Regions from separate parts of the Variovorax sp. GW823-FHT04B03 genome, predicted to be linked through region 2. Evidence: riboswitches for the same ligand, from Rfam matches in the RefSeq annotation. Region 2 holds a riboswitch; the other holds the start of a gene.
What was found. A riboswitch is a leader RNA that binds a small molecule or an ion and turns the genes downstream of it on or off. The one in region 2 is predicted to bind glycine.

Region 1 (9,424 bases), on a different contig from region 2:
CCTCGTTCGCGCCCGTGCTGGCGGCCACGGTCGTCGGCGGCGGCAGCCTGTCGCGCAGCTACCTGCTGGGCATTCCCGCGCTGGCGATGGGCGTGGTGTGGGTCGCGGCGAACGCACGACGCAGCGCGGCCGCCCAGCACGCGGCAACGGCAGCGCGCGCAGCGCAGGCCCGCGCCCAGGTGCTCAAACCGCACAACGACTGGCGCGCCTTCAGCCTGCTGGTGGCGACCATCGTGGGCTGGTCGATCCCGTATGTCACCGTGCTGTCGATGCTCTCGCTGCGCATCACGCGCGACCTGCACGGCAGCACCTTCCAGGGCGCCGCGGCGCTCACCGCCTTCACCGCCGCAGGGGCCGTGGGCACGCTGGCCGGCGGCTGGCTCGGCGACCGTATCGGGCGCATGGGCACGATCCGCTGCGGCTACCTGCTCGCGCTGCCGGCGATGGCAGGCCTCGTGCTCGCCTCGACGCCTGCCGCGGCGCTGGCCTGCACCGCATGGCTCGGCATGAGCATGTTCCTGCCCTTCGCCGCGCAGGTGACGCTCGCGCAGGACTACCTGCCGCGCAACCCGGCCACCGCCAGCGGCATCACGCTCGGTCTCGCGCTCTCGGTCGGCGGACTGGTGTCGCCCCTGTTCGGCCTGCTGTCGGATGCGCGCGGACTCGGCGTCACGCTCACGGTGGTGTTGTGCGTGCTGTGCGTCGCAACCGTGCTGGCCTTGCGGCTTCGCAATCGGACGGTGCAGGTGATGGCGGGCGAGGCTGCGGCGGCCTGAGCCCTGCCCCGCGCTCCCGGTGTCCTATGGACGCGCCCTGAACCACGGACCACCGAAATCCGTGGGCGATTCAACGCCGCACGCCTCCTCTTTCACTGCCAGAATCGACGCAAGCTTCGACGTCGAGCCTGACAGACAAGAAGAAGGAAAGAGAAGGACGCCATGCACCGAATCGTCGCCCAGGGCAGCAGCCTTGTCGCTGCCGGCTTGCTGGCCACCGCCGGTATCGCGGCCACGCCGGCCGCCGCGCCCGTTGCAGCCGTTGCACCAGCAGCCGCCCCCGCCAACCCCATCAATCCCGTCACCCACCTCGCCGAAGTAGAAACCGCCGTGCGCGCCTGGGCCGCCGCCTGGTCCGCGCGCGACGTCGAGCGCTACCTCGCCGCCTACGCGAGCGACTTCACCCCCGCGCGCGGCCAGACCCGCGAGCGCTGGGAGGCCGACCGGCGCGCCCGCATCACGGGCAAGTCGCGCATCAGCGTGGGCATCGAGGGGCTGGTGATCAGCGTTCAGGGCACCTCGGCCAGCGCGCAGTTCCGGCAGATTTACAGCGCCGACGCACTCACCGAGACCGACCGCAAGACGCTCGAGCTGCAGCGCGTGGGCACGCGCTGGCTGATCCGCAAGGAGAGCGCGGGCAACTGACGCGCGCCGCCTTGTCCCTGTAAGGCAAATGGTTCACGAAGATGTCACCACTTGCAACGATGCTGCAGCCTTCGACCTCCGAAAGCTGTGGCCGCCATGTTCCCCACCAAGACCGAGAAGGCACGCGACGAACTCCAGGCCGGGCAGCGCACGCTCAGCCAGCGTGAGCGCGCCCTGCTGCTCATGGCCGACGGCCGGCGCTCGCTGACCGACTTCAGCCCGCTGTTCCCCAGCCGCGTCGAGGCCGAGCAGGCGATCCAGGGGCTGATGCAGCGCGGCTACCTGCAGGTCGCACGACCGGTCGCGCCACCGCCCGCACCGGCCCCCACGCCCGTCCCCGCCGCCGAGCCGATCCAGGTCGCCACCTCGGCCGACAGCTTCGACGGCAAGCGCTCGCTGGCCACCACGCGCATGTTCCTGTTCGACATCTGCGAGCGCATGTTCGTGCGCCGCGACCCGCGCTTCGCCAACCAGATGCGCGACGCCTTGCGCGAGGCCCGCGACCGCGAGGCCATGCTGACCATCGCCGCGCTGATGCTCTCCGAGATCGAGAAAGCCGCCGGCCCCGAGCGCGCCGACTCGCTGCGCGAGCGCATCGACAAGCTGCTGCCGCCGGCCGAAACCGTGCACTGAGCCGCCAGCCCCGGCCCCGCGATCCACTACACTCGCCGGGTCAGGAGAGAGCCCCGCGCGACGGGGCCGCCGAAGGCGCAGGGGTTCCCCGAACGCTCAGGCAAAAGGACTGACAAGACGCCGGCAACCACCGGCGTTTCCTTGCTGGAGAGAGGCCGTGGCATTGCACGCGGCCCACCGAAGGAGCAAACCCCGATCGTGGGGCGAATCTCTCAGGTAAAGCGGACAGCAGGGGTGGCCCGTGGCGTTGCAGCCATGGATTTCGACTGCCCCTTTGGAGTGCCCCGTGGCCGCTTCCTCCGCTTCCGACGCCCAACTTCTCAAGACCCCGCTGTACGACCTCCACGTGGAGCTCGGCGCCCGAATGGTGCCCTTCGCCGGCTATTCCATGCCCGTGCAGTACCCGGCCGGCCTGATGGCCGAGCACAAGCACACGCGCGATGCGGCCGGCCTGTTCGACATCTCGCACATGGGCCAGCTGCGCCTCGTCGGCCCCGATGCCGCCGCCGCCTTCGAAACCCTGATGCCCGTCGACGTGATCGACCTGCCCGCCGGCAAGCAGCGCTACGGCCTGCTGCTGAACGACGAGGGCGGCATCCTCGACGACCTGATGTTCTTCAACGAAGGCAACGGTTCGATCTTCGTGATCGTGAACGGCGCCTGCAAGGTGGCCGACATCGCCCACATCCAGGCCAGGATCGGCGCGCGCTGCCAGGTGCAGCCACTGCCCGACCACGCCCTGCTCGCACTGCAAGGCCCTCAGGCCGCGGCCACGCTGGCGCGGCTGTCGCCCGGCATCGAGCGCTTCGTGTTCATGACCGGCGGCGCGGTGCAGATCGGCGGCATCGCCGCCTTCGTCACCCGCAGCGGCTACACCGGTGAAGACGGCTTCGAAATCTCGGTGGCTGGCAAGGACGCCGACGCCCTCGCCCGCCTGCTGCTGGCCCAGCCCGAAGTGAAGCCCGTCGGCCTGGGCGCGCGCAACTCGCTGCGGCTCGAAGCCGGCCTGTGCCTGTACGGCAACGACATCGACACCACCACCACCCCGGTCGAAGCCTCGCTCAACTGGGCGATCCAGAAGGTGCGCCGCGCCGGCGGTGCGCGCGAAGGCGGCTTCCCGGGCGCGGCCAAGGTGCTGGCCCAGCTGACCGCCGTCGCCTCGGGCGCGGCCGGGCACACCGACCACAAGACGCTCACGCGCAAGCGCGTCGGCCTCGTGGCGCTCGAACGCATTCCGGTGCGCGACGGCACGCTGCTGCAGTCGCTCGAAGGCCACGACATCGGCACCGTCACCAGCGGCCTGCTCGGCCCCACGGCCGACCGCTGCGTGGCCATGGGCTACGTGGCCGCCGCCTTCGCCGAGCCCGGCACGCGCGTGCAGGCCATCGTGCGCGGCAAGCCGGTGCCGATGGAGGTGTCGACGATGCCTTTCGTGCCGACGCGCTACTACCGCGGCTGACCGACACTGAACACCGCAGACCCGGCTAGGCTCTGCATCCCGATTCCACTTTTTCCACGAGGAGTTTTTTCATGAGCATCAAATACACCAAGGACCACGAATGGGTGGCGGCCGAAGGCGGCGCCGCCACCGTCGGCATCACCGTGCATGCGCAGGACGCGCTGGGCGACGTGGTGTTCGTCGACCTGCCTGAAGTGGGCAAGACCTTCGCGCAAGGCGAGGTCGCCGGTGTGGTCGAGTCGGTGAAGGCCGCCGCCGATGTGTTCATGCCCGTGTCGGGCGAGATCACCGAAGTGAACGAAGCGCTGCGCGCCGACCCGTCGCTGGCCAACAGCGACCCGCTGGCCGCCGGCTGGTTCTTCAAGGTCAAGCTGAGCGAACCCGCGCAGCTCGACGCCCTGCTCGACGCCGCCAGCTACGACAAGTTCGCCGCCGAATCCTGATCCGCTGAACAGCAGCTTCCTCGCACCTTCGTTCCTTCTCCCCGAGCCTTCACCGCCATGCCGATTCCCGCCCTTCCCTCTTTGCAAGAACTAGAGAACGCCGAAGAATTCCTCGCCCGCCACATCGGCATCGATGCAGCGGACGAGGCGCGCATGCTGCCGGTGATCGGCTCGGAAACGCGCGCGGAGCTCATCGACGGCATCGTGCCGGCGGCCATCCGCCGCGCCCGGCCGATGCGCCTGCCCGCGCCGGTCACCGAGGCCGACGCGCTGGCCGAGCTGAAGACGCTGGCGTCGAAGAACAAGGTGTTCAGGAGCTTCATCGGCCAGGGCTACTACGGCACGCACACGCCGGGCGTGATCCTGCGCAACATCCTGGAGAACCCCGCCTGGTACACCGCCTACACGCCCTACCAGGCCGAGATCTCGCAGGGCCGCATGGAAGCCCTGCTCAACTTCCAGACGATGGTGTGCGACCTCACGGGCATGGCCATCGCCAACGCCTCGATGCTCGACGAGGCCACGGCCGCCGCCGAAGCCATGACGCTCGCCAAGCGCAGCGTGAAGAGCAAGAGCAACGTGTTCCTCGTGTCGGGTGACTGCCACCCGCAGACCATCGAAGTCATCAAGACGCGCGCCGCGCCGCTGGGCATCGAGGTGAAGGTGAGCACCGTGTCGGAAACGCTGCCGCACCTGATGGTGAGCGGCGAGTTCTTCGGCGTGCTCGCGCAGTACCCCGCCACCACCGGCCACGTGCACGACCTGCGCCCGCTCGCGGGCCACGCGCACCAGTGCGACGCCGCCTTCATCGTCGCGGCCGACCTGCTGGCGCTCACATTGCTGGTCGCCCCCGGCGAGTTCGACGCCGACATCGTCTGCGGCACCACGCAGCGCTTCGGCATGCCGCTGTGCAACGGCGGCCCGCATGCTGCCTACCTGGCCTGCCGCGATTCGTTCAAGCGCTCGCTGCCCGGCCGCCTCGTCGGCGTCAGCGTCGACACGCACGGCCAGCCCGCCTACCGCCTCGCGCTGCAGACGCGCGAGCAGCACATCCGCCGCGAGAAGGCCACCTCGAACATCTGCACCGCGCAGGTGCTGCCGGCCGTGGTCGCCAGCATGTACGCCGTGTACCACGGCCCCGACGGCCTCACGCGCATCGCGCAGCGCGTGGCCGTGCTCACCGCCATCCTCGCCAAGGGCCTGTCGCAGATGGGCCGCGAGCCGGTGAACACCACCGCCTTCGATTCGCTCACGATCCGCACCGGCGACGACACCGCCGCGATCATCGAGCGCGCGCAGGCCGGCGGCGTCAACCTGCGCCAGCGCCTGCAGCAGCACCTGGGCATCTCGCTCGACGAAACCACGACGCGCGCCGACATCGAAACCCTGTGGGCGCTGTTCGTGCCCGCCGGCACCGCGATGCCGCGCTTCGACGAGCTGGCCGCCAACACCACGCCGCTGATTCCCGAGGACCTGCGCCGCACCAGCGCCTTCCTCACGCACCCGGTGTTCAACACCCACAAGAGCGAAACGGCGATGCTGCGCTACATCCGCAGCCTGTCGGACAAGGACCTGGCGCTCGACCGCAGCATGATCCCGCTGGGCAGCTGCACCATGAAGCTCAACGCGACCAGCGAGATGATCCCCATCACCTGGCCCGAGTTCGCCAACATCCACCCCTTCGCGCCCGCCGACCAGCTGCAGGGCTACGCCCAGCTCGACGCGCAGCTGCGCGCCTGGCTGTGCGAAGCGACCGGCTACGCGGGCATCAGCCTGCAGCCCAACGCGGGCTCGCAGGGCGAGTACGCGGGCCTGCTGGCCATCAAGTCCTTCCATGAAGCCAAGGGCCAGGGCCATCGCAACATCTGCCTGATTCCCTCGTCGGCCCACGGCACCAACCCGGCCAGCGCCCAGATGGTGGGCCTGCAGGTGGTGGTGACGGCCTGCGACGCGCAGGGCAACGTCGACATGGACGACCTGAAGCGCGCCTGCGAAAAGCACAGCGCCCACCTGGCCGCCGTGATGATCACCTACCCCAGTACGCACGGCGTGTTCGAAACCCGCGTGAAGGAACTGTGCGAGCTCGTGCATGAACACGGCGGCCGCGTGTACGTCGACGGCGCCAACATGAACGCGCTGGTCGGCGTGGCGGCACCGGGCGAGTTCGGCGGCGACGTGAGCCACCTGAACCTGCACAAGACCTTCTGCATCCCGCACGGCGGCGGCGGCCCGGGCGTCGGTCCGGTCTGCGTGGTCGAGGACCTCGTGCCCTACCTGCCGGGCCACGCCACGGCCGGCGTGCCTTCGAATGGCGTGGGCGCCGTGTCGGCCGCGCCGCTGGGCAATGCGGCCGTTCTGCCGATCAGCTGGATGTACTGCCGCATGATGGGCGCCAAGGGCCTGCAGGCCGCGACCGAAACGGCCATCCTCAGCGCCAACTACATCAGCGCCCGCCTGAAGGACCACTACCCCACGCTGTACGCGAGCCCCAACGGCCACGTCGCGCACGAGTGCATCCTGGACCTGCGCCCACTCAAGGACACCAGCGGCGTCACCGCCGAGGACGTGGCCAAGCGCCTCATCGACTACGGCTTCCACGCGCCCACGCTGAGCTTCCCCGTGCCCGGCACGCTGATGGTGGAGCCCACCGAAAGCGAACCGCTGGCCGAGCTCGACCGCTTCGTCGACGCGATGATCACCATCCGCGGCGAGATCCGCCGCGTGGAAGAAGGCGTCTGGTCGAAGGACGACAACCCGCTCAAGCACGCGCCGCACACCGCCGCCAGTCTGCTGGGCACGGAGTGGAGCCACCCGTACTCGCGCGAACTCGGCGCGTTCCCGCTGGCCGAACTCAAGCAGGCCAAGTACTGGCCGCCGATCGGGCGCGTCGACAACGTCTACGGCGACCGCAACCTGTTCTGCAGCTGCGTGCCGGTGGGCGAGTACCAGGAAACCGAAGAGGCCTGACGAAGGCGCGGCGGCGCAGGCCGCCCGCCGTTCAGCCTTCGCGCCGGTACATCGCCCACTTCACGGTGAGCAGGTCCGCGGCGATCTTCGCGGCGTTCACGCCCGCGTAGGTTTCGGACGGATCGAACGCGAAGGCCGCCTGGTAGCGCTTGATGTGCGCGTAGTCCCGATCGAAGGTCATCGGGCCCATGAGTTCGGTCGGGTCGGTGCCGGCGGGAAGCGCCAGGAATTTCCCGGGGTCGGTGGTGCTCTGGTAAAGATCGACGCTCATCAGGTTCATGGCTTGCCCTCGAAGTCGTAGGCGCAAATCATCTCGGCCCTTCGCGCCGCATGCAATCGGCCCGCGCCTACAGGGCGTGCAGGCGGGGCGCTGTCAGTGCACCGCGCCTCAGGGCTGCTTCTTCTTCGCGATCTCGCCGGTGGCGATCTGCGCGCGCAGCCCGCGCAGGCTGGCCTTCATCTTGCGCTCGTTCTCGGGGCCCATGCGCACCAGGATCTTCTGGCCGGCCGAGAGCGTTTCGAGCTTCGGATCGGCGTACTCGTAGCGCACCCAGGGCCGCTGCGAGGGAATGTCGCCCTTCACCTCGACCAGCTTCACCTGCACCGGCCCGGTGGGCTCGGGCGCCTGCAGCAGGTGGTCGATCACGGCGATGAAGCGGTCATTGAAATAGCGGCCCGGATAGCCCAGCTCTTCGTACGCCTGCTGGAACAGCGGGTACAGCCGCGCATACACCGCCGCCGCCTTGGCCGGATCGACCGCCCCGGCCAGCATCACGATGCCGTTGTAGCGCGCAGCGTTGTTCGCCGCGATGGTCTGCACGCCGCCCTGCTGCGGCCCCTCGGTGATGAAGCGCTGCGGCGCGGGCTGCACGGGCCACTTGCTCGCGGGCGCCTGCTCGCGCGGCAGGTTGTCGACCGTGGCGACGAAGCGCCGGACCACGCCGTCGGACTGCAGGTAGGCCGCGACGGCCTTGCCGCCCAGCAGCTCGGTGAGCGCCTTCATCACGCGCGCGTCGGAACTGGCCAGCGCGGGCAGTGCGGCATCGGGCGGGGCCAGCGCCTCGACCGGGTTCTGCGGGCCCTTCGGCTCTTCGGCCTTGGGCGGCTCGGGGGGCGCGTCGTTCGGGGCGACGGCCACGGGCGCGGTCGGCAACGGCGCCAGTTGCTGCTGCTGGTACCAGCGCCAGCCGAAATAAGCCGCCACCAGCACCACCAGCGCCAGGCCGACGATGGTGCCCATCGGCGCTTCCTTGCGGGGTCGGAATTCAGGGGTGTCGCGGGGGGAGTCGGCGTCGGACATGGGCGGTTTCCTTTTGCGGGATGGCAGTGGGGAGACGAAAGGCAATGGTGCACCAGGATGGCCTGCACGGCCCGCACGATCGCCACGTTCTCGTAACCCCCTGTGACGCCCCACCCGCGCCGAAGTTCAGTCGGTCAGCGCGTCACGCGCCGCCGATGCGCACCACATGCGCCTCGCGCGGATCGACGCGGCCCGCGTGCAGGTCGGCGATCACCGCCTGCGCATGCGCGAAGCCACGGCCTTGCGCGAGCGTCATCCAGCGGTTGCCCGGGCGGCTCAGCTCGGCGATGAAGCGGCCCTGCGCGTCGTTGAAGCGGCGGTTGACCTCCTGCGGGCCCCAGTCGGCATTGCGCTTGCGGATCTGCACGGGCGCGAAGTAGAGCTTCGGCGTGGGGCCGGGCAGCGCGCTGGTGTCGCCCAGGAATTCGGTCTTCTGCGCCGAGCCCGCATAGCAGTCGTACATCAGCGACTCGCCGAAGTGGTGGTGCACGGTGGCGCGCAACGCGTCGTGGCCCGCGAAGTCGACATACAGCGTGGGCACGTCGGCCGCCAGCGTGGCGATCTCGCCGTAGGCCACCGTGCGGTCGTAGCAGCCCAGCGCCTCGACGAAGGCGCGGTTGCCTTCCGACGTGGCCGCGATCAGCTGCAGGCCCTCGCGGCGGCCGAGGCAGAAGGCCGTGCCGAACGCCGTCTTGCTCGATGCGCTCGACACCACCACCTGCGTCGCACCGAAGAAGCCGTTGTCTTCTAGGAAGTCGGCCAGCATGAACGAGGTGATGAACAGCGGGCGCACCAGCATCTGGTAGTCCTCCAGCGCGGCGACGTAGCCCGCGTCGTGGCTGCAGCGCATGTACTGGTTGTAGGCCGACACCAGTTCGCTGCGGTGCGCCGCGCCGTCGTAGAAGCCGCGCGGCGTCACGCGCACCGGCTGCATGCGCAGGTGGCTCGCAATGGGAAAGTAGCCGTAGAAGCGCTCGCCCACCGCCACGCCTTCCACGTTCGACGCCACCACGTCGGCAAAGCCCCAGGCCGGCATGTGGCCCCAGTCGGCGTCGCCGGTGGGAAAGAACTGCCAGTACTTCATCACCGCATCGCCGAAGGCCGCGTAGGTGATGTTGTTGGTGGTGAGCGAGAAGCGCTCGATCTGCATCAGCACCTCGCCCGGCTGCAGGCTACCGTCGTCTTCCGAAGTGACGATGCG
Region 2 (9,424 bases):
CCGCGGTGCGCTTCGCGGCCTCCAGGTTCCTGGCGCCGCTTCCGGCCAACGCGCGCCGGCGCCTGAATTCCCGAAGGTGATCGAAGATGCGACCCCGAAGCGTCCACCACGCCAGCTTTGCGACTTGTTTCGCCCGTCGTGCAGCGCGGGGATTGCTCGTCGCCCAGCGACGCAAGGGCGTCGTGGCTCGCCATGCGATGGTTTGTTGCATGGCCTCCACCCGACCCGCGGCCTCCAGCGCCCGGTGTTCCATGGCGGCGGTCTTCGCGACCTCCTCGGAGAGTTTCCTGCGAAGCGCCGCAGCCTCGCCCTCGCGCTCCGCGGCCCGCCTGATCTCGAAGTTGATGGCCTCGGTGGCCTGCGCCGCATTGAGACGAGCATCCGAGAGGATCACTTCGACTTCAGCCTTCAGGCGCTGGACCTCTCGGCTCGCGGCCCCGGAACTCACCGGTTGCCGGTCGCCGGATTGCAATCTCTTCAGGTCGAACGACCAGAGCTGCCCAATGCGCGCAACCAGCGGCGGCGTGAACTCGCTGCCGTCCAGTCGCGCGAGCGATCGCACCGAGGCTTCGGTCGACTGGCCGGCATGCAGAAGGTGCAGGTGCGTCAGGGCCTTGGCTTCCTCGGTCGTCGCGCCATCGAAGTCGGCGTTCATCAAGCGCTCAAAGGCTTCGTTGGCGCGCGCAACCTGGCGTTCGCTCTTCGTGACGATGCCGACATAGGTCGAGGCGTAGTCCTTGATGGAAACTTCCGCGCCGGTCAGATGAGCCCCGAGCGCCGTTTCGACGATGTGGCGGATCGCCCCCTCGCTCGGATAGTAGATGTGCTCCAGCGAACTGTTCAGCCACGCCGCGTTGCTGGACTCGGCCGACATGACAGGAACCTCGAACAGCAGGAACCCGTCGTCTTTCAGCAGTTCGATGGCTGCGTGGAATCCGCCGCGAAAATCGAGCAGATGCTCGAAGACCGCGATCGCGGTCACCACGTCGAATTCGGCGCGATGATCCTGCACCAGCTGCGGCGCCAGCAGGTCGTTGCCAAGGAGCCGGATGCCCTTGTCCTGCGCCTGCCCGGCGGCCTTGGCGTTGACTTCGATGCCGAACTTGTCGAAAGCGCTTGTGAACTTGTCCAGCAAGTAGCCGTTCGCGCAGCCTATGTCGAGAATCTTCCCGTGGTCGGCCAGCAAACGGACCAGCGCGGCAGCCCAACCCAGTCCGTGCTCGGCCATGAACTCATAGTCCGCATAGCCGCTGCTCGCGCCGTTCACGTAGTAGTTGTCGTCGTAGTACGCCTGCGTGCTCTCCGGCAGGTTGGCGATCACACCCAGGCCGCAATGAGTGCATCGCTTGATTTCCATGCCATCTGCCCGAATGGCGAACGGCTTGAAGCTGGTACCGGAACACGCGTTGCAGATCATTTTTTTGCTTGCCAGTAGAAAACGAAAGGCGGTCCGGCGTGGCGCCGGACACGTCCCTTGCACGCCCTCGATTTAAGTTGCGGAGATCTCTTCGCGCGCGCTGCGCAGGGTCTCTTCGAGAACCGAGTCCATGTCGGAGGGCTCAACGTGAAGCCCCAGCGCCTTCAGCCTGGACGGGTCGCCGACGAAAGCCCTGACATCGCTGTTGCCGCGTCGCGACTCATCGTGCTTCAACTCGACCGGCACGCCGGAGACAGCGATCAACCGCTGTGTGAGGTCCAGCAGACGCTGTCCGTCGCCGCTGCAGATGTTCACCACCTGCGCAGAGGCGTCGCTCGCCAGGGACAGGTCGACAAGAAGCTTCGCAGCGATCCGCACATCCATGAAGTCCCGCACGACATCGAGATCGCCGGTGGACAGCACACCGCCACGCGTGCCCATGCAAGCGATCTGGTGCGCAAAGCTTCCCAGGGCCAGAGACTTCGGCATGCCAGGCCCGATCGGATTGAACAGCCGGGCCACCACCACGGGCAACCCGCGCGAAGCCGCGACGAAGGCGTGGCTCGTCTGCGCCAACTTGCTCGCGCCGTAGGCCGTGTTGGGACGGCAGGCCGCATCCTCGCGCACGGGCTGCTGGGCGGCGGGCACCGCCCCGTATTCGGCGGCGCTGCCGGCCAGGAGCACGCGCGGCTTGCGCGGCATGGCAAGCGCGCCATCCAGCAGGTTGGCAGCGAAGACGACGTTGGCCTCGTAGAGCTCGCCATAGGAGGGGGCGGAGGAAACCCCCGCCAGATGCATGACGAACTGCGGCTCTACGGACAAGAGCAGATCGCGGACCTCGGCCGCATCGGCAGGATCGGCAAGCACGCGCCTTGCCTCGCCTGCGACAGCGGCCCGTTCGGTTCTGCTGACGGCGAAGGCTTCAAGGCCGCGCGCCTGCAGTTCTTCAAGCACCGCCCGCCCGACGAATCCGCTGGCACCGGTGACAAGCACGCGCATAGGCTACTCGGGCAGGAAAAGCTCGCGACTCTCGTCGAACATCTTCTGCGCTGTCGAGTAGTCTTCCGGTCGGCCGATGTCGAGCCAGAAGCTCTCGGGCTGTTGGTGGCAGCGCACCTTCTTGCCGGCCGCGCTCAGCTTGAGCAACAGGTCCGGCATGTCCAGGTGAACACCCTCGCTGACATGCGGCTTCACCGCGTCGCGGTTGAGCATGTAGAGGCCCATGCTGACCAGGTGCTTGCTCATGGGTTTCTCGAGGTAACCCTGGAGATTCATCTCCGCATCGACCTGGATGAGCCCGAAATCGATCTTGACCTCTCGTTCGTAGACGCAGATCGTGGCATCCGATTGCCGCTCGGCATGCGTGCGGACCAGTTGGCCGATGTCGAACGTGGTGAGCAGGTCGCCGTTGGTGACGATGAAGTTCTCGCCGACCTTGTCGATCAGTGCGCCAAGCGGACCGGCCGTCCCCAGAGGGCTGTCCTCGAGGCTGTAGTCGATCTTCAGCCCGAATCGCGAACCATCGCCGCAAAACGCGCGGATCAGGTGATGCAAATGGTTGACCGCAAGGATGACTTCGTCGACGCCGGCGCGACGCAGCTGCCGCAGCAGGAGTTCCAGCACCGGCATGTCCCCCAGGGGCATGAGGGGCTTGGGAAACGAGGCGGTGAACGGCTGAAGGCGAGTGCCCTTGCCGCCGGCCATGACGACTGCTTTCATGATGCTTGCTCCCTCAGACGGTGTAGACCGCAGGGCGGTACAGGTGGATGTTGCGGCGGATGAATTCGATGCTCTGGCGCAACCCCTCGTCCAGGTCGACTTGCGGCGACCACCCCATCAACTTCGCGGCCAGCGCGTTGTCGGAGACGAGCTTCAAGACCTCGCTCTTGTCGGGGCGCATGCGCGCAGTGTCCGCAACGATCTCCTTTTCCACGCCCATCAGCTTGAGGATGCGCTCGGCAAAGTGGCCGATCGTGTAGGTCGAGCCGGTTCCCAGGTTGATGGTCTGCCCCTCGATCCCGGGCGTCACCGAAGCAGCGACGAAACCGGCGACCGTGTCCGTCACGAAGGTCATGTCGCGCTCAGGGGTCAGCGATCCGAGCTTGATCACGTCCTGGGTCAATGCCTGCGAGATGATGGTCGGGATGAATGCCCGGGCGGACTGGCGTGGGCCGAACGTGTTGAACGGGCGCAAGGTCACGACACCGGTGTCGAACGAGCGGTAGTAGCTCTCGGCGATCTTGTCCGCCCCGATCTTCGAGGCCGAATAAGGCGACTGCCCTTGCAGCGGATGCTCTTCGTCGATCGGCACGCGCACCGCGGTGCCGTACACCTCGGAGGTGCTCGTGTGGACGACGCGACGAACCGACAGACGGCGCGCGGCCTCCACGACGTTGAGCGTTCCCTCGACGTTGGTGCGCACGTAGCTGCGCGGGGCAACGTACGAATACGGAATGGCGATCAGGGCCGCCAGATGGCAGACGACGTCGATGCCCTGCATGGCATGCATGACGAAATCGCCATCGTCGATGTTGCCCGCCACGACGCGGAACTGACCCTTCACGTCATCCGGTGCGAATTCGAGATTGCCCCAACTCGATGCGGAACCGTAGCGGACCATGGCCGTGACGTCAGCGCCGGCACGCACGAGCGCTTCGACGAGATGGCTTCCGATGAACCCGCCTGCGCCGGTTACGAGGTACTTTTGACCCGTCAGGGTTTGAGTTGATGCATGCATGACTTGTGCTACCGAAGAAATTGTTGTGTGTCAGTGTTCAGAATGAGTGCTCTTCGGCAAGCAGCCGATTGAGGTACTTGCCGTAGGCATTTTTCTGCAGTGGCAAGGCCAGCCGCGCCAGTTGCTCCTTGTCGATGAAGCCATGCCGCCACGCGATTTCCTCCGGGCAGGCGATCTTCAACCCCTGCCGGTGCTCCAGCGTGGCGATGAACTGCCCCGCCTCCAACAGGCTTTCATGCGTACCGGTATCGAGCCAGGCGTAGCCGCGCTGCATGATCTGCACGTTGAGCCGGCCAAGATCGAGGTACGCCTGATTGACGGCCGTGATCTCGAGTTCGCCTCGTGCACTCGGCTTCACCGCCTTGGCGATGTCGATGACCTGGTTGTCGTAGAAGTACAGGCCCGTCACGGCGTAGTTGCTCTTGGGCTTGAGCGGCTTTTCCTCGATGCTGCTGGCCTTGCCTTGTGCGTCGAACGCGACCACGCCATACCGCTCCGGGTCATGCACGTGGTACGCGAACACAGTGGCTCCCGCGTCCTGCGCGTCGGCGCCGCTCAGCAGATGGGCAAAGTCATGCCCATAGAAGATGTTGTCCCCCAACACCAGCGCGCTCGGCGAGTTCCCCACGAACTTGTCGCCGATGATGAACGCCTGCGCCAGGCCATCGGGACTCGGCTGCACCGCGTACTGCAGGTTGATGCCCCATTGGCTGCCGTCACCCAGCAGCTGTTGGAAGCGCGGCGTGTCCTGCGGCGTGCTGATGATGAGGATGTCGCGCATGCCGCCGAGCATCAGGGTGCTCAGCGGGTAATAGATCATGGGCTTGTCGTACACCGGCAGCAGTTGCTTGCTCATGGCGAGCGTGGCCGGGTGCAGGCGGGTGCCGGAGCCACCGGCAAGGATGATGCCTTTGCGTTGCGTCATGGGGTCTTCTAGTGTGGGAGGCCGGGAAAAATCAGTCGGTCAGAGCGTCTCGCGCAGCATGCGTGCCACGCCTTCCTGCCAAGGCGGCAGTCGCAGGCCGAAGGAGGTCTGCAGCTTGGTGGTGTCGAGCCGCGAGTTGTGCGGCCGCTTCGCGGGCGTCGGAAAGGCGCTGGTGGGCACGGCCTCCACGGCCTGCGGGCCGGCCTTGAGTTCGACGCCGGCCTGCTGCGCCATCTCGAGCACGAATCGCGCGTAACCGTGCCACGTGGTCTCGCCGCCGGCGATGGCGTGGTACAGGCCGGCCTTGGCCGGGTCTTGCAAGGTGGCGCGGATGGCGTGCGCGGTGATGTCGGCCAGCAGCTCGGCACCGGTCGGGGCGCCGAACTGGTCGTCGATGACCGTGAGCTTGTCGCGCTCCTTGGCCAGGCGCAGCATGGTCTTGGCGAAGTTGCCGCCGCGTGCGGCGTACACCCAGCTGGTGCGAAAGATCAGGTGCTTCGCGCAATGCTGCGCCACCAATTGCTCGCCTTCGAGCTTGGTCTGGCCGTACACGCTGAGCGGGCCGGTCGCGTCTTCTTCTTTCCAGGGCTTGGTGCCGCTGCCGTCGAAGACGTAGTCGGTGGAGTAATGCACCATCAGCGCGCCGATCTGCTGCGCGGCCTCGGCCACCACGCCGGGCGAGGTGGCGTTGAGCTTGCGCGCGAAGTCGGGCTCGCTCTCGGCCTTGTCGACGGCGGTGTGCGCGGCGGCATTGACGATGACGTCGGGGCGCACCGCCAGCACCGTGGCGGCCAGCTGCTCGGGGCGGCTGAAGTCGGCGTGGAAGTCGGTGCTGTCGAAGTCCAGTGCGACCACTTCGCCGAGCGGCGCGAGGCTGCGCTGCAGCTCCCAGCCGACCTGTCCACCTTTGCCGAGCAGCAGCAACTTCATGCGGAAGCCTTTGCAGGCGCAGCGTCGTATTGCTTCTCGACCCATTCGCGGTACGCGCCGCTTTGCACGTTGCGCACCCACTCGCCGTTCGCGAGGTACCACTGGACGGTCTTGCGGATGCCGGTGTCGAAGGTCTCGGCGGGCTTCCAGCCGAGTTCGCGTTCGAGCTTGCGTGCATCGATGGCGTAGCGGCGGTCGTGGCCCGGGCGGTCCGTGACGTAGGTGATCTGCTCCTTGTACGGCTTGCCGTCGGCGCGGGGGCTCAGTTCGTCGAGCAGCGCGCACACGGTGTTGACGATCTCGATGTTGGGCTTCTCGTTCCAGCCGCCGACGTTGTAGGTCTCGCCGAGCTTGCCGGCTTCGAGCACGCGGCGGATGGCGCTGCAGTGGTCCTTCACGTAGAGCCAGTCGCGCACCTGCATGCCGTCGCCGTACACGGGCAGGTTCTTGCCAGCCAGCGCGTTGACGATCATCAGCGGGATCAGCTTCTCGGGGAAGTGGAACGGGCCGTAGTTGTTCGAGCAGTTGGTGGTGACCACCGGCAGGCCGTAGGTGTGGTGCCAGGCGCGCACGAGGTGGTCGCTGGCGGCCTTGCTGGCCGAGTACGGGCTGTTGGGCTCGTACTTGTTCTCTTCGGTGAAGGCCGGGTCGGTCTTGGAGAGCGAGCCGTAGACCTCGTCGGTCGACACGTGCAGGAAGCGGAAGGCCGCCTTCTGGTCGGCCGGCAGGGCGTTCCAGTAGCCGCGCACCGATTCGAGCAGGCGGAAGGTGCCGAGCACGTTGGTCTGCACGAAGTCTTCCGGGCCATGGATCGAACGATCCACGTGCGATTCCGCGGCAAAGTTCACGACGGCGCGGGGTTTGTGCTCGGCCAGCAGGCGATCGAGCAGCGCGCTGTCGCCGATGTCGCCTTGCACGAAGACGTGGTTCGCGTTGCCCTTGAGCGACGCCAGGGTCTCGAGGTTGCCTGCGTAGGTCAGCTTGTCGAGGTTCACGACGGGCTCGTTGCCCTGCGCGATCCAGTCGAGCACGAAATTGGCGCCAATGAAGCCTGCGCCGCCGGTAACCAGGATCATGGAGTCCCCTGCATGTAGAAAAAAGTTTGCTTTACCAAAAATCAACATTCAATTATCCCATCGGTGTGAAGTGCCGATGTACAGGGCTTGGCCGGCTTGCGGGGCCCGCCTACAATCGCCAACAATTGCAGGAGAGCGGGCCTCCACGGAGGCCCTACCGAAGGCGCAAACTCCCATAAACGCTCAGGTCGGCCCGACGAAATTCCAGGCAACGCCACGGAACTTCGGCAAGGGGTCAGTACTGCACTCATCGATACAGCCGTCTGGAGAGCCGCCACGCCATGTGGCGCACCGAAGGAGCAAACCCGCTGCGGGTGCAGCAGGGTGAATCTCTCAGGTACCGAGGACAGGGGGAGCGGCAACTTGGACATCGGTCGTCCGGTTGCTTGCTATTGGTTCAATAGCACTCCACGCCCGCCGTTCAAGCGCTGCAAACTCAAAGGTACTTGCAATGCGTGTGATCGTTCTTGGCGCCGGCCTGCTCGGCGTGACTTCGGCCTACTACCTCCAGCAACTCGGCCACGAGGTGACCGTGATCGACCGGCAGGCCACCCCGGCCGCCGAAACCAGCTTCGCCAACGGCGGCCAGATCTCGGTCAGCCATGCCGAACCGTGGGCCAATCCGAGCGCGCCGCTGAAGGTGCTGCAATGGCTCGGCAAGGAAGATGCGCCGCTGCTCTTTCGCATCCGCGCCGACATGCGCCAGTGGCTCTGGGGCCTGCAGTTTTTGCGCGAATGCACCCCCGCGCGCACCCGCCACAACATCGAACAGATCGTTCGTCTCGGTACATACAGCCGGGAAATGTTGCAGCAATTGCGTCGAGACACCGGCCTGAACTATGACCAGCGCACGCAAGGCATCCTGCACTTCTACACGACGCAAAAAGAATTCGATGGCGCCCTCGCGCCCGCCGAGCAGATGCGCGCCCTGGGCTGCGAGCGGCTGGTCATCTCGGCCGACGAGGCCATCAAGATCGAACCCGCCCTCGCCCACATTCGCCCCCAACTCGCCGGCGCCACCTACACCGCCGAAGACGAATCGGGCGACGCCAACCGCTTCGCGCGTGAGCTGGTGAAGCTGGCCGAGGCGGCCGGCGTGAAGTTCCTCATGAGCCACACGGTGACCGCGCTGCGCGAAGCCGGTGGCAGCATCGACCACGTCGAGGCGACCGACAACGAAGGCCGCTTCCAACGCATCCGCGGCGATGCCTTCGTGCTCGCGATGGGTTCGCTGAGCCCGCTGTACGCCGCGCCGCTGGGCATCCGCCTGCCGATCTACCCGGCCAAGGGCTACTCGGTGACGCTGCCCGTGAAGGACGCGTCGAAGGCACACCAGGTCTCGCTCACCGACGACGAATACAAGCTGGTGTTCTCGCGCTACACATCCGAGTCGGGCGACCGCCTGCGCATCGCCGGCACGGCCGAACTCAACGGCTACGACCGCGACCTGAACCGCGTGCGTTGCGAAGCCATCGTGCGGCGCGTCGAAGAACTCTTCCCCGGCGCCGGCGACACCGAGCGCGCGCAGTTCTGGACCGGCCTGCGCCCGGCCACGCCGAGCAACGTGCCGTTGATCGGCAAGACCAAGCTGCCGAACCTGTTCCTCAACACCGGCCACGGCACGCTCGGCTGGACGCACGCCTGCGGCTCGGGCAAGTCGATCGCGCGCATCGTGAGCGGGCTCGCGCCCGAGGTCGATTTCGCGTTCGCCGGCATGCCGGCGCCCGCGCCGCGCGCCGTGCAGCCCGCACTGGGCTGACACGCCACGCGCCCTGGGTCACGCCTTGAACGTGACCCAGGGCTTGAGCCGCACGGCGCAGCGGATGAGCCCCGCGCTTTCCTGCGCCTCGATCACCGCGCCGATCGGCTTGTAGGCCTGCGGCGCCTCTTCGATGCGGCGCTCCTCGCGCAAGGTCACGCATTGCCAGCTGGCATCGGCGTCGCCGGGTGCGGGCCGCATCGCGCGCACCTCCTGCCGACGCATGCGCCGGCCGGCACCATGGCTGCACGACCACAGCCAGTCCTCATGCCCCAGCCCGGTCGCGAGGTACGAGTGATCGCCCATCGACCCGGGGATCAGCGCGAGGTCGCCCGCGTGCGCCGGCGTCGCGCCCTTGCGATGGATGTTCATGCCGTGCTCGCGCAGCACCACGTTGTGCGGCACGTCGACCACCAGCGTCGACGCCGTGGCGCCCAGCAGCTCGGCGAAGTCCTTGCGCACCAGCTCGGCCAGCACGACGCGGTTGGCCCACGCATAGCGCGCGGCCACGCCCATGGCCTCGAGGTACTCCTGCGCCAACGGCCCGGCCAGGCCGTACAGACCGCTCTTCGGATGGCGC

Region 1: linked by a shared signal. The riboswitch ahead of gcvT (glycine cleavage system aminomethyltransferase GcvT) and the one ahead of AC1RAD_RS02640 (D-amino acid dehydrogenase) in region 2 are both predicted to bind glycine.

What each region holds. Positions count from the first base shown of each region.
Region 1 covers NZ_JBXAIT010000003.1:687,237-696,660, forward strand. The annotation lists gene AC1RAD_RS16300 (MFS transporter) at 1-776, shown strand, start outside; gene AC1RAD_RS16305 (L,D-transpeptidase Cds6 family protein) at 939-1,421, shown strand; gene AC1RAD_RS16310 (hypothetical protein) at 1,518-2,054, shown strand; glycine riboswitch at 2,086-2,176, shown strand; glycine riboswitch at 2,189-2,293, shown strand; gene gcvT (glycine cleavage system aminomethyltransferase GcvT) at 2,341-3,513, shown strand; gene gcvH (glycine cleavage system protein GcvH) at 3,585-3,956, shown strand; gene gcvP (aminomethyl-transferring glycine dehydrogenase) at 4,014-6,923, shown strand; gene AC1RAD_RS16330 (hypothetical protein) at 6,955-7,203, opposite strand; gene AC1RAD_RS16335 (DUF3014 domain-containing protein) at 7,312-8,223, opposite strand; gene AC1RAD_RS16340 (DUF2855 family protein) at 8,366-9,424, opposite strand, start outside.
Region 2 covers NZ_JBXAIT010000001.1:599,312-608,735, reverse strand. The annotation lists gene AC1RAD_RS02675 (glycosyltransferase) at 1-1,417, opposite strand, end outside; gene AC1RAD_RS02670 (NAD-dependent epimerase/dehydratase family protein) at 1,490-2,416, opposite strand; gene AC1RAD_RS02665 (sugar phosphate nucleotidyltransferase) at 2,420-3,136, opposite strand; gene AC1RAD_RS02660 (GDP-mannose 4,6-dehydratase) at 3,150-4,154, opposite strand; gene rfbA (glucose-1-phosphate thymidylyltransferase RfbA) at 4,192-5,079, opposite strand; gene rfbD (dTDP-4-dehydrorhamnose reductase) at 5,119-6,009, opposite strand; gene rfbB (dTDP-glucose 4,6-dehydratase) at 6,006-7,085, opposite strand; glycine riboswitch at 7,204-7,294, shown strand; glycine riboswitch at 7,339-7,445, shown strand; gene AC1RAD_RS02640 (D-amino acid dehydrogenase) at 7,537-8,844, shown strand; gene AC1RAD_RS02635 (RtcB family protein) at 8,863-9,424, opposite strand, start outside.